One region of the Psychromonas sp. KJ10-5 genome, then DNA from elsewhere that is predicted to be linked to it. Evidence: predicted binding sites of a transcription regulator. Region 1 holds the regulator's gene; each other region holds the start of a gene.

Evidence for each region. Region 1 encodes sigma-54, which starts transcription at its own class of promoters, with help from an activator protein. Its sites were predicted from a motif close to GTTGGCACGNNNNTNGNNT; they were not measured.
Region 2: AC0L3W_RS01235 (PEP-CTERM sorting domain-containing protein) is a predicted target of sigma-54. The motif match lies at 2,055-2,073, and genes of this name have one in related genera.
Region 3: AC0L3W_RS15450 (BON domain-containing protein) is a predicted target of sigma-54. The motif match lies at 1,921-1,939, and genes of this name have one in related genera.

Annotation. Positions count from the first base shown of each region.
Region 1 covers NZ_CM147864.1:3,814,156-3,818,482, forward strand. The annotation lists gene AC0L3W_RS16775 (HPr family phosphocarrier protein) at 1-111, opposite strand, end outside; gene rapZ (RNase adapter RapZ) at 118-960, opposite strand; gene AC0L3W_RS16785 (PTS sugar transporter subunit IIA) at 977-1,420, opposite strand; gene AC0L3W_RS16790 (RNA polymerase factor sigma-54) at 1,516-2,961, opposite strand; gene lptB (LPS export ABC transporter ATP-binding protein) at 2,995-3,720, opposite strand; gene lptA (lipopolysaccharide transport periplasmic protein LptA) at 3,723-4,262, opposite strand; gene lptC (LPS export ABC transporter periplasmic protein LptC) at 4,249-4,327, opposite strand, start outside.
Region 2 covers NZ_CM147864.1:247,894-252,220, forward strand. The annotation lists gene AC0L3W_RS01230 (NAD(P)-dependent oxidoreductase) at 1-802, opposite strand, end outside; gene AC0L3W_RS01235 (PEP-CTERM sorting domain-containing protein) at 1,341-1,991, opposite strand; gene AC0L3W_RS01240 (glycoside hydrolase family 88 protein) at 2,152-3,369, opposite strand; gene truC (tRNA pseudouridine(65) synthase TruC) at 3,656-4,327, shown strand, end outside.
Region 3 covers NZ_CM147864.1:3,514,393-3,518,719, forward strand. The annotation lists gene AC0L3W_RS15430 (diacylglycerol kinase family protein) at 1-278, opposite strand, end outside; gene AC0L3W_RS15435 (hemerythrin domain-containing protein) at 359-790, opposite strand; gene AC0L3W_RS15440 (hypothetical protein) at 881-1,075, opposite strand; gene AC0L3W_RS15445 (DUF1328 family protein) at 1,084-1,251, opposite strand; gene AC0L3W_RS15450 (BON domain-containing protein) at 1,331-1,885, opposite strand; gene AC0L3W_RS15455 (LysR family transcriptional regulator) at 2,145-3,089, opposite strand; gene AC0L3W_RS15460 (efflux RND transporter periplasmic adaptor subunit) at 3,205-4,327, shown strand, end outside.

The DNA.
Region 1 (4,327 bases):
AATGGTGATTTGAGCGTCAAATGCATTGACAAGTTCAACTAATTTGATGGTTGCGCGTGTATGTAACCCTAATTTGTTTTTTATTGTAATTGTTTGCTTAATGATATCCAATCGGAACTACTCCTTTAAACATTTGTGTTCTATCTGTACCTGATATTTATGCTTGAAACGCGCCGCTATTTGTTCAGTGACGTATACTGAACGGTGTTTTCCGCCAGTACAGCCAATTGCGACTGTGACATAATTACGGTTGTTCTGCTCTAAGTGTGGCAACCAATTTAAAAACAGGTTTTCTATATTGGTAATCGTCTCTTTGACAATCGGAAAGGTGCTTAAATAATCTTGAATGATCTTATCTTTACCTGAAAAAGCTTTTAACTCTTTTTCCCAATATGGATTAGGTAAAAAGCGCACGTCAAACATGTAGTCAGCGTCTTCTGGGTGAGCATATTTAAAGCCAAAAGATTGGAAAATAATAAGCAAGTTACTTTTTGTTGAGCCCTGTAAATAGATTTTGAGGTGTTCATTTAAGTTATGCACTGATAATGAAGTGGTATCAATAGAAAAAGCAGCCATCGATTTTAATGGCAGTAACATCTCATTTTCTAGTTCTAATGCTTGGGATAAAGAGAATTTCTTTTTTGAAAGAGGGTGCAAGCGTCGAGTTTCGCTATAACGCCTAATTAATTCACTGGTTAATGCATCAATATAGATGATTTCCAATTCCACTTTCTTTTGAAGAGAGGCGATCAGTTGTTGTATTTGCTCAACTTTGGTTGGCATGTTACGGACATCTAAGCTCACAGCAACTTTATTGTCTTTAGGGTCTAAAGTATCAATAAGTTGCTCGAGTAGTTGATAAGGTACACCGTCAATGCAGTTATAACCTAAGTCTTCGAGAACATGAAGTGCAATTGTTTTTCCTGAGCCTGAGCGACCACTAATAACAATTAACTTCATACTTTCTCCTGTCTTTCTATAGTGTTAGTAATTCAAATAATTCTTGGGAATTTCCCGCACTGCGTAACTGACGTAAGAATTGTTTGTCTAATAACTTTTGGCTAATTTCTGATAGCGCCGAAAGGTATTCTTTACAAAGGTCTTCAGGTACAAAGATAGCGAATAATATATCCACTTTATTACCGTCATATGAATCGTAATCGATACCTGTTTCACATTGCAAAAAAACAGCCGTAGCAGGTAGCTCACTAGAAATTTTGACATGTGGAATAGCAATCCCAGACCCAACACCTGTTGACCCAATTTTTTCTCGTGCAATTAAGCTTTCAAACAATTCTTGGGCATCTAAATCGAGCTCCTTTGCTGCGATAAGGCTGATTTTTTCTAGAGCGCCTTTTTTGCTTGTGCAAGTAGTGTTACAGAATACCGATTGTTGATTTAATAGAGTAGATATTTTCATAATAATAGTTAACTGTATTTAATGGACGCGCGAGTTTATCAGGTTAGCATTAAATGACTATAGTTAATCCTTATTTATTTGCATTACTTCTTAGTTCAAAGTAATTGTTTACGTTGATTAGAAGGCGGAATTCCTAAGGATTCACGGTATTTAGCAATAGTACGTCTTGCTACCTTAATACCTTTTTCTTCCAACAACTGGGTGATTTTATTGTCGCTTAATGGTTTAGTTGTGGTTTCAGCTGAAACCAACTTTTTAATTAAAGCGCGAATAGCGGTTGATGAACATTCACCGCCTCCATTAGTAGCAACATGGCTAGAAAAGAAAAATTTCAGTTCATATATACCACGTGGAGTATGCATAAACTTTTGTGTTGTAACACGTGAAATAGTGGATTCATGCATTTCTACTTCAAATGCGACATCGTTTAATACCATTGGCTTCATGGACTCATCGCCATATTCAAAAAAGGCTTGTTGCTGTTGTACAATACAATTAGCCACTTTTAATAAGGTATCGTTACGATTTTCTAAGCTTTTAATAAACCACTTAGCTTCTTGTAAGTGGCCTTTGATAAACTGAGAGTCAGTTTTACTAATGTTACCTGAGCACATACTCGCGTATTGCTGGTTAATTGATAAATTAGGATCACAATCTTGATTTAGGGATACACGCCATTGCCCATTGATCTTTTTAACGTACACATCGGGAACAATATACTGCGTTTCGCTGGTTTCTACTCGGTTACCAGGGCGAGGCTCTAAGCTTTGAATTAAACGCATTATTTCAGCAAGTTGAGCTTCTTTTAGCTTACTTTTTCTGGCTAAAGTTCGGTAATCTCTATTACCTAATAGATCCATGTATTGCTCAAGGATTTGAATTGCTTCATTACGCCAAGGAGTCGTTTCTGGTAGTTGGCGTAATTGTATTTGTAAACATTCTTGGGTGGTACGTGCCGCAACCCCTAGTGGATCAAAGTGTTGAATGCGTTTAAGTACCACCTCTACTTCATCTAGTTCTAATTCTTCTAAATCTGTTTGTAAACTCTCTAAGATACTCTCACAGTCGGTGGTCAAGTAGCCTGATTCATCGATAGAGTCAATAATCGCCATCGCGATTATTTGGTCGGTATCTGTAAAAGGTGTTAATTGCATTTGCCACAACAGATGGTCTTGTAGAGAGGTTGATGACTCGCCTTGATAAAGTGTATTTTCTCCCTCATAGGCAACGGCATTAGAAGTCGTTCCTGTGATTGGGGTGGAGTTATAAGATTCCTCCCACTCTTTTTCTGCAGGGAGATCATCAGAGAACTCTTGTTGAGTAATCGCTTCAGTTGTATCTAATACGCTGCTATCGGCTTCTTTAACCGTATCTTCTGACCCAGTTTGATCATCTTGTTCGAGAAGAGGGTTAGAGTCCAAAGCATTCTGAATCTCTTGTTGTAGATCTAATGTTGAAAGCTGCAATAGTTTTATTGCTTGTTGTAATTGAGGGGTCATCGCTAATTGCTGACCCATTTTCAATTGTAAACCCTGTTTCATCAAAACATATCTTCCTGAACGTGTGGCAATAACTTAAAGTTTAAACTCTTCACCTAGATAAACGCGTTTTACATGATCGTTTGCAAGAATTTCATCTTGTGTACCTACAGCAATAATTTCCCCATGGCTTACTATATAGGAATGCTCACAAACATCTAACGTTTCTCTTACATTATGGTCAGTGATTAATACACCTAAACCACGATCTCGTAATTGCTGAATAATATTTTTTATATCAATTACTGAAATCGGGTCAACCCCTGCAAAAGGTTCATCCAGTAGAATAAATTTGGGCTCGGTTGCTAGTGCGCGTGCTATTTCTACACGGCGTCGCTCTCCACCCGATAAACTCATTCCTTTGTTATCACGAATATGAGTAATATGAAACTCTTCCAATAGTGTATTGAGCTTCTCATCGCGTTGCTTTTGCGTTAATTCTTTACGGGTTTGTAGAATACCCATAATGTTTTCTGTCACGGTTAAACGTCGAAAAATAGATGCTTCTTGTGGCAGGTAGCCAATGCCTTTTTGTGCACGAATATGCATTGGGTTACTAGAAATATCTTCGTCATCAATGACGATGCTACCTTGGTCTTGTTTCACTAAACCAACGACCATATAAAAAGAGGTGGTTTTACCTGCACCATTAGGGCCTAGTAAACCTACTATTTCACCGGTTTTTACTGTTAAACCAACACCATTTACTACAGTTCGGCCTTTATAACTTTTAACTAACCCCGTTGCGCGTAACTCTGCCATAGTTATTTGTTGCCTGTGTTTGAAGTTGAGTTAGTGTCTTTAGATTTTTCAAATTGAGCAGGTAAAAAGATGGTTTTTACACGCTCTTTTTTATTTTGGTCTGTACTAACATTAAGCTCTTGTGTTGCTAAGAAATACTCAATCTCAGCACCATTAACTTGGCTATCCAATTGCTTCACTTGTGCATTTTTAGTTAAGGTTATTTTACCTTTAGCCACATCATAGGTAATTTTTTTAGCTTCAGCATCCAATGGTTTTCCATCATCTTGAATTTGATGGAAAACAGAGGTATTACCTTCAGCAATCATTAATTCATGATTAGGTTTTTCACCTCGGATCACGGTTAATTTATCTGCTGTGATTTTAATCGAACCTTGAGTTAGTAATACTTCATCAGTAAAAATAATAGTATTGGTTTTCAAACTCGCATGTTGCTTAACTGAAGAAACATGGATAGGTTGGTTATAATCAGACTCTAATGCAATCACATTGGCATTAAACAATGAAATGCTCAGTAAGCATGCTAATTTATTTAGGTTCATTAAAGTACACCGCTTTTATATTCGAATTAAGTTTCATCTCTTCAGCTTCTATAGACGTCCACATT
Region 2 (4,327 bases), 350 kb from region 1:
AGTTAGCTGAAGTACCTTGAGCGATTAGAGACTCAGAGCCTAAGTCAGCAACCATTTGGTTAAAGTAACCAAGATCTTTGTTAGCATTAGCCACTGAGAAACCTAATTTTTCTTCGCCATCTACCGCGTAGAATTTAGTGAATTGCATAAATGGTGAGTTAGAAGGACCTGCTGACATGATATCAAACAGTTGTTGTCCATCAACACCTGCTGCTTTTGCTACAGCAAAGGCTTGAGACATAGCAGTTACTGTCGTCATGCCAATGAAGTTGTTGATCAGTTTAGTTGTATGACCGGCACCTAGTGCGCCAAGATGAAATACGTTTTCACCTTGTTCATCTAATACAGGTTTAACTTTGTTAAATGTTTCAATATCACCAGCTGCCATGATGTTTAATAAACCATCTTTAGCATGTGCAGGAGTACGACCTAGCGGTGCATCGATCATACCACAGCCTTTTTCTGCTAATGCAGCACCAATCTTACGAGTAGAGTCTGGAATAGAAGTGCCGAAGTCAATGAGTACTTTACCTTCAGACATACCAGCTAATATGCCGTCTTCTGCATAAACAACTAACTCAACTACTTTTGAAGTAGTTAGTGCTAGCATCACGATGTCACTTTTCTCAGCTAATTCTTTACCTGAAGCAACTTCAGTAGCATTACCACGTGCAATTACTTTCGCAACAGCATCTTTATTAAGATCCATTACATTTACTTGAAAACCACGTGTTTGTAAGTTTTCAACCATGTTGCCGCCCATAAGGCCAAGGCCGATGAAACCAATTACTGGTTTAGTCATATCTAACTCCTAAATGTCTTATTATATGTTTACGTTTTAAGTAGGATAACTGGCTCGCTATATTTAATCAATCTTTGATAGGAGGAAATCCTTTTGAGGTCACGATTACAGTTATTTAGGTATTGATATTGATTGCTATCTATCAGTTTTGTGAGCTACATAAAGTATTAATAAGTTAATTGCTGTTTAGCATTTTTGGGGGGGCTTTATTTTAAAATCTATATTTATCAGTTATTTATGTTTTTGTTTTTGATTTTTATTTTAATGCTAATAGGTTTTGCAGAGGATAAATAAAAAAAGAGGCTTAAAAAATAATTCATTATTTATCGTTCATGGGCAATGAAATGAGTCTTTAAATCTTTAAGAGAACGATAAGTGTGGCTTATTAATTGTTCTTTATATCGGAATTTATATTTGTTAACGTCGAAGCGAAAAATCAAATAGTCATACTAATTAAGTTTTCGTAGTATTTATTATATGACATAAAAAAGCCTCTGGTATCAGAGGCTAATAAATAACTTTGTTAAGTATGCAAAGGTTATTTATGCAACTTTTTTCTAGATAATCCTAAACCAACTAGCGCTAAACCAAATAAACCGAATAAAGCGGGTTCTGGTACTGTGCCGATAATTTTTACAGCCGCTGTGCCGTTGATTTTATACTTACCAGCTAAATTATCTGTTTGATAGTAGTGTGACCTGTATCCTGATTCTAATACTAAGAATTCAGACTCATCTAAGAAATCATGATGTTGTGCTAAATAGTAAGTTCCACTGCCTAGCGAGATAGTTAAATCAGATAGGAGAAAGTCAGTCACATCAATGCTATTTAGATTGTAAGTACTAGTAGTTGCTTTTTTTTGCCCACTATATAATGCTTCACCAAATGGATTATCGGCAGAAATGATCTTCCAGCTGGTTGATTGATAACTTTCAATCCCTAAACCTGTACCATCACCACCGTTACCGTTAATCTCATTATTGTCTGTCGCAAAGAACTCAAAACCAGTAATGTCCCAATTTGCGTCTGCAGTAAATTCAGAAATAATCCACCACTCTGTTGACCCTAAACAACCCTCTGCAACGCAACGTCCACTCGTATCTATAGGCTCACCCGAATCATATAAGGCTACTGCATTAGCTGCTGTACTTATTATTAGGGAAAATAATATACCTATGATTTTTTTCATTTGTAACTCCGACACTTAAGTCTTTAAATAGATATTAATTAATAGCGCTTAATTCTACTTCTAATGCAAGAAAAGGGCCATTGTAGTATCTGTTTGTTATTGAATGATTTTTTATCAGAGGTAAGTCTCTTTTTTTCTGCGTTGTAAAAGAAGCTGACGCTTATTTTTCCGACAGTGTTTGTTGGTAACGGTTTAACGCTTCTAGAAAGTAATAATCAGTAAAAATGGCGGGAACATCAATCGCGTTAGGTTTCGTATAGTAATGTACTGACTTATCAATGATGGGCGCTTTAGTGGTGTCTTTAATAAAGTAAGGCTCTGATATTAAAGAGTTAAGTATTAATTTGTACTCTTGTATATACCGTTCTTTCTGCTTTTTATTATCGATATAATCAGCCATTTCGATTAATGCAGAAGCAAATATGGCTGCAGCAGAGGTATCTCGTTGCAGAATTTTACTATTCAGGTCCCACATAGCAATACCGTCTTCAGGTAATTTTTTAATAAAATAGTCTGTTAATGTTTGAGCATATTGAAGATAAATGGATTGCTCAGTATAACGGTACATCACGACCATGCCATAAATCATCCAAGCATGGCCTCGCGCCCAAGTGGTTTCGTCTCCATCACCTTGTAATGTGCCTTTATTAATGACTTGTCCTGTTGTTTGGTCATAGCGAACGATGTGATAGCTGCTACCGTCAACACGTATAAAGTCTTCGTAGGTTTTTAAGGCATGATGTTTTGCTATTTCTGCCCATTGTTTATCACCGCCATTTTCTGCAGCCCACAACAATAGTTCTAAATTCATCATAATGTCGATTACTACCGGAATGGAATTTTCATAATACTTATCATCCCAGTCTGAACTAAGTAACTGTATATTAGGTTGATAACGTTTAGCTAAAGTACTCGCAGCGGCGAGCATTATTTTTTTATAAGCTACCATATCAATATCATTGCTAAGTATTAGTGCATTCCCATAGGTTGTCATAAATTTAAAGCCTAAGTCATGACTGCCTGCATCGTTTATTTGACCGGCTAAGGATTCTGTCCATTGTTTGGCCCATTGTTGAAAGCGTGAATCACCACTTAATTGATAACCTTGCCATAAGGCTCCTGGATAAAAACCTGCCGTCCATTTGTGTGCGGCATTGAGCTGCCAAGAAAGGTCTTTATTCGCGTAAGTTGGAAATTGATTTGGGTCTTTGATGAGTTGAACGCTGCTTTCTAAGTGCGCAAGAGAGTCTTCAATAGCAATATTAATGCGCTTATTAAAATTGGTTGTGGCCGCATTTACATTTGTGATGCCCAAGGCACTTACAATCATTGGTAAACTTAAAGTAACAACCTTTGATATTACTAGTAAGTGACGCATTGTTTTTCCTTTTACAAAATAGCGTGGTGTTTGTTGTTTGCTGATCAAGTCATTCAGGAAAACAGTCTATTCGCATTGTGTTGTTTAACCAATACAGACATGAAATTTTTGCTGTTTATTGTTATATTGGTCGCCTATTTTCAATGTTTATAGAATAAACGCCTCATCCATTTTTATGTAAGTGTCTACAGTTAATATGGTTGAATAGTAAGCGAGATTTATGATGCCACCAGAACAACAAACCACCGAGCCAGCACCTGATAACGATCTTGATAATCTTGAGTCAATGTTAGCTACCGTTGCAGAGCAGCAGGATATAGTGGTAGAAAGCAGCAGCCCAGAATTAGAGATCTTGTATCAAGATGAATATCTGGTAGCAATCAACAAACCCTCTGGTTTATTGGTACATCGTAGTTGGTTAGATACTAACGCGACAGAGTTTGCGGTTCAAAAACTACGTGATCAAATCGGACAACATGTTTATCCGGTACATCGTTTGGATAGACCAACATCTGGTGTATTGTTGTTTGTGTTAGATAAAGACAGTGCACGCCATTTAATGCAACAGTTTGTAGAGCATACCACTGAGAAGCATTATCTAGCTGTTGTAAGAGGGCATATCGGCCAAGGTCTTTTAGATTATCCTTTAAAATATCAATATGACAAAATCGCCGATAAAAAAGCGGATATGACAAAACCTGCTCAAGATGCAGTGACAGAGTACCGCTGTATATCACAAACTGAAGTGCCGATTGCTGTTGGCCCTTACGCTACTTCTCGTTATTCTCTAGTGGAGTTACAACCTAAAACCGGACGTAAACATCAATTACGCCGCCACATGAAACACCTTCGACACCCTATTGTTGGTGATACTTCACATGGTGATGGCAAACACAATACGATGTTTAGAGATAATTTTGATATTCATCGTTTATTATTACATGCAGCGTATTTAAGT
Region 3 (4,327 bases), 300 kb from region 1:
TTTTGGATGGCAGGGACTGAGTCATATTTTCTTGCCCAAGCGTTATAACCTCGAATTCCCAACATAAAAGGGATAAAGGCCCATTGTATCCAGTAGACAATTTTTCCATCACTATTTTTTCTAAAAACAGAAGGGATATTAAAAAGATATGCGAAGCTAACAATGGCTAAAGATAGGGCTACCCATGTAAATAATAATTTCAATACTAACCAAGGTGTAAACCAGGCTAGTGCTGCGCTTAGTAAAACGCCGAGTAAATAATATTTAGTAATAAACATGGGCTCCCTCACTGATATCTAGGTTATAGATATTAATTATCATAGGTTAGATAATGAAAATTGTGACCATAAAAGGATGACTAGCTAACCATCTCTTTGTGGTATTGGGCCGCTAAATTGAGTTTTTGATCTTCAGTAAAGACCTTACCTGCCATTTGGAAAAAACGATGTTCTTCTTCTTCTAAATGATGCAGTACTTTATGTTGTAACGATTGCATAATGGTTAACCAAGCTGGTGAATTAAACTCTGTATTGTCCAATCGCTCAATAATTTTATCGATGGAATGATGTTCGGCAATGCCATGTCGAGATAACTCAACGGTTTTATCTTTTTGAATTAAAGGGGCATAAAAATAACGCTCTTCAGCAATAGCATGTTGCTGTAATTCCTCTTTTAAATCTGCATAAAAAATTTGACGAGTTGCAGAGTCACCTTTTGTGCTAGTTAATGCATCCATTAATAGGCGTTGTTTTTCGTGGCTTTCGCGTAGTTCTTCAAAAATATTACTCATTGTTTATTCCTTGTGCGTATATGAATGGGAATAGTGGGCTCAATGTAAAAAGTAGGCGTACGTTAGTACGCCACTAATGAGTAACAGTTATTAACAATCTTTATCTTCTGTATTCAGTGAATCTTTTACATCTTCACATGTATCTTCAATACTATTTTGTACATCTGTTACAGCATCATCTACTTTTTCACCTGTTTTTTCAGCAGGCCCTTCACTACATGCACTCAATAGCATGAATGCGGCACCGATTGCGGCGAATGATCTATATGTGTTTGAATTATTCATTGTGTCTCCTATTTCTTCGGACTAATTAAGTTAAAAACGACTGATACAACAAACAGTATTGCGAATAGATAAAATATAATTTTAGCAATACTCGCAGCTGCACCTGCAATACCGCCAAAACCCAGTACAGCTGAGATTAAAGCGATTATTAGGAATATAAATACCCAGCGAATCATGTTGTAGCTCCTAGTTATATAAGGTTGTTGGTTAACTTATGGTTAATGGAAAGTTAATAAATGGTTAAGAAATATGAGTCTATTGAGTGACTTCAAGTTTATCGATAACTGATGTTACGTCGTCGGTATTACGAGCTAGGTTCATTGCTAAATCATGCTCTGCATCTGTTTTTACATTACCTGCTAACAACACCACATTGTCAGTCGTTGTTACTTCAATATCCATGGCACTGATATCATCAGCCATTAATAAGCGTGTTTTCACGACAGTAGTGATTTTGGTATCAGTTAATGCTGATAGTGCTTTATCATCGATATCTGCATCAGCATCTTCATTTAAAATGGTTAAGTTATTATCAACACTTTTAACACCTTCTAATCCAGTTACTAATTCGCCAGCTAACGCTTTTTCAATGCCGCTATTAACATCACCTGTTAATGTCACTACACCGCCTTCTACTTCGGTATCTATATCAAAAGAGTTGAGATTGGTATTAAGTAGTAAAGTGGTTTCAGCTTTACCATCTATCCATGCATCAAGTGATTCATCTTTCCAATCTTGTTGGCCTGCTAATGCAAGTGTTGATGAAGTAAGTAGTACAGTCGAAAGTGCAATAGTTGTCATGCGCTTCATATTTTGTCTCCTTTAATTGATGTGTATTGATAACATAGCGAATACTGTGCCAGTTTTTTATCTAGTTGTTTTTAAAGGTTTTTTGTTTTTTTATGGGACTGTTGAAGCGGTTAGGTATGAACTATTTACAGGGTCAGATGTAATAGTTATCAGGTTTAATTGAAATGAAAAAAGTTCAATATAAATTATTGTTTTTTATATAAATGAAGACAACAATATCATGCATATTCCTAGGAATGATATTGTTGTTAAAAGTGAGTTACTGTTGATATAACTGTTCAAAGTTTGGAATCGATTGTTCCCAAATTGGTACTTCTTTACCAATGTGTTCACGAACGGCATCAAAGAATAAACGTGTTCTTACGGGTAAATCACGATGGGGATAAACAGCATACATTGGGTGATAGTTTTCTAATATTAAATCAGGTAATAACGGCACTAGTAAGCCATCCTTAATTTCATTATTGATCATAAAGGCAGGGGTAACTGAATAAGCACTACCCGATAATACTTTCATCAACAGTGTTTCAGGATCGTTACTACGAAAAATACTGTTAATTTTTTGTTCCTTAGAAAGTCCATCTTTATCAATATATTTAATATCTCTGACACGAATGGTTGCATTCGCAAAGCTGGCTGCGGGTAAAGGTAACAAATCTTCAATTTTTTCTGGTTTACCATAATGCTGAATAAACTCCGGTGCAGCTAGAATAAGTAAACGATTACGTGCTAATGGACGAGAAATTAGCGAAGAGTCTTTAGGTTTACCGATACGAAAGGCCAAATCAAAGCCTTCTGCAATAATATCCACTACGCGATCGTCTAAACGTAATTCAACTTCAACCTGTGGAAAGCGTTTTTGAAAGTCATTAATAACAGGTTGTAAATAACGTCTGCCAATAATAGATGAGCTAGTAATTTTTAAGATGCCTCGTGGCTCTTGGTGAAAGTTTTCAGCTAGACGTAGTGTTTCACCTAATAGTTCACGTATTTCTACTGCTTTTTTGGTCATTTCAGCTCCAGCTGCAGTTAGCGAGAAAGAGCGGGTTGAACGATTTAATAAACGTACTCCTAATTCATCCTCTAAACGACTGATCTGTTTGGATATTACGGAGCGGTCTATGTTTCTGATTTCCGCTGCTTTGGCAAACGATCCTTGTTCTACTACTTCGAGAAAAATTAAAAGGCGACTGGTAATATCCATTTTGAACTCCTACATGTTTATTGTTGCTATTTTGGCACTAATGAATTTAAAAAACGATGCTTTTTGTGCACTAATTTATTCCGTATTATGCGTCCATCAGAAAAGGAGCATCGTTATGCGCAAATATTTCATTACAGCAATGATCGCTGTTACAACTCTTACACTCATTGGCTGTGGTGAAGCACCTAGTCAAGCCGCAACTAAACAACCTTTACAACCAATTGATGTAGCTGAAGTCTTAGTTAAACCAGTTCAAAAATGGCACACCTATACGACACGTTTAGAAGCACCTGAACAGGTCTCTTTAATGCCACGTGTATCTGGTGTGATAGAGCAAGTTTCTTTTCATGAAGGTGACCATGTTGAGCAAGGGGATCTGTTGTTTAAAATCGATGCTCGACCATTTGCAGCAGTGGTTGCAGGTTTAAAAGCACAAGTACAGAGTTCTGAAGCATCATTACAACAAGTGCGTAGTGAAGCAAAACGTGCATCACGTTTGATTGAAAAGAAAGCTATTTCCACTGAATTAGCAGAATCAAGAGCATCTGCTTTAACACAAGGGGAGGCGCAACTGGCTGCATTAAAAGCACAATTAGTTGCTGCTCAGCTTGATTTAGACTTTGCCACTATTCGTTCTCCTATCGACGGTATTATTTCACGTACCAACGTGACTAAAGGTAATAATATTCTTGCTGGGCAAACGGTTTTAACATCAATCGTTTCTAATAAAAGCATGTATGGTTACTTTGATGTGGATGAGCGTACTTGGAATCGTTCATTTAATGATGTGACTGCGGCAAGCCAACAAAAAGTAGTGATGCAAAAAGTTGGACAAGAAGACTTCCCATATTCTGGTTATATCAATTTTATCGATAACCGCATTAATGCAGCCACGGGTACATTGCGTGTACGTGCTGTATTTGAAGCACAAGATGATAGTTTACGTGCGGGGTCATTTGCACGTATCAGATTAGCTGCAAACAATATTACCGACCAAATTGTTATTCCAGATAGAGCGATTGGCACTGATTTGAATAACCGTTTTGTATTAACGGTAGGTGAAGATAACGTACTGCAATATAAACTAGTAGAAGTGGGGGATCGTTATGGCCATTTACGCGTGATCACATCAGGCCTTACGGCAACCGATAAAATTGCTGTTAACGGTCCTGCACGTGTGGGGCCAGGTATGCCAATTGATCCTAACCTAGTTAACATCGATACTAAGGATGTGACTT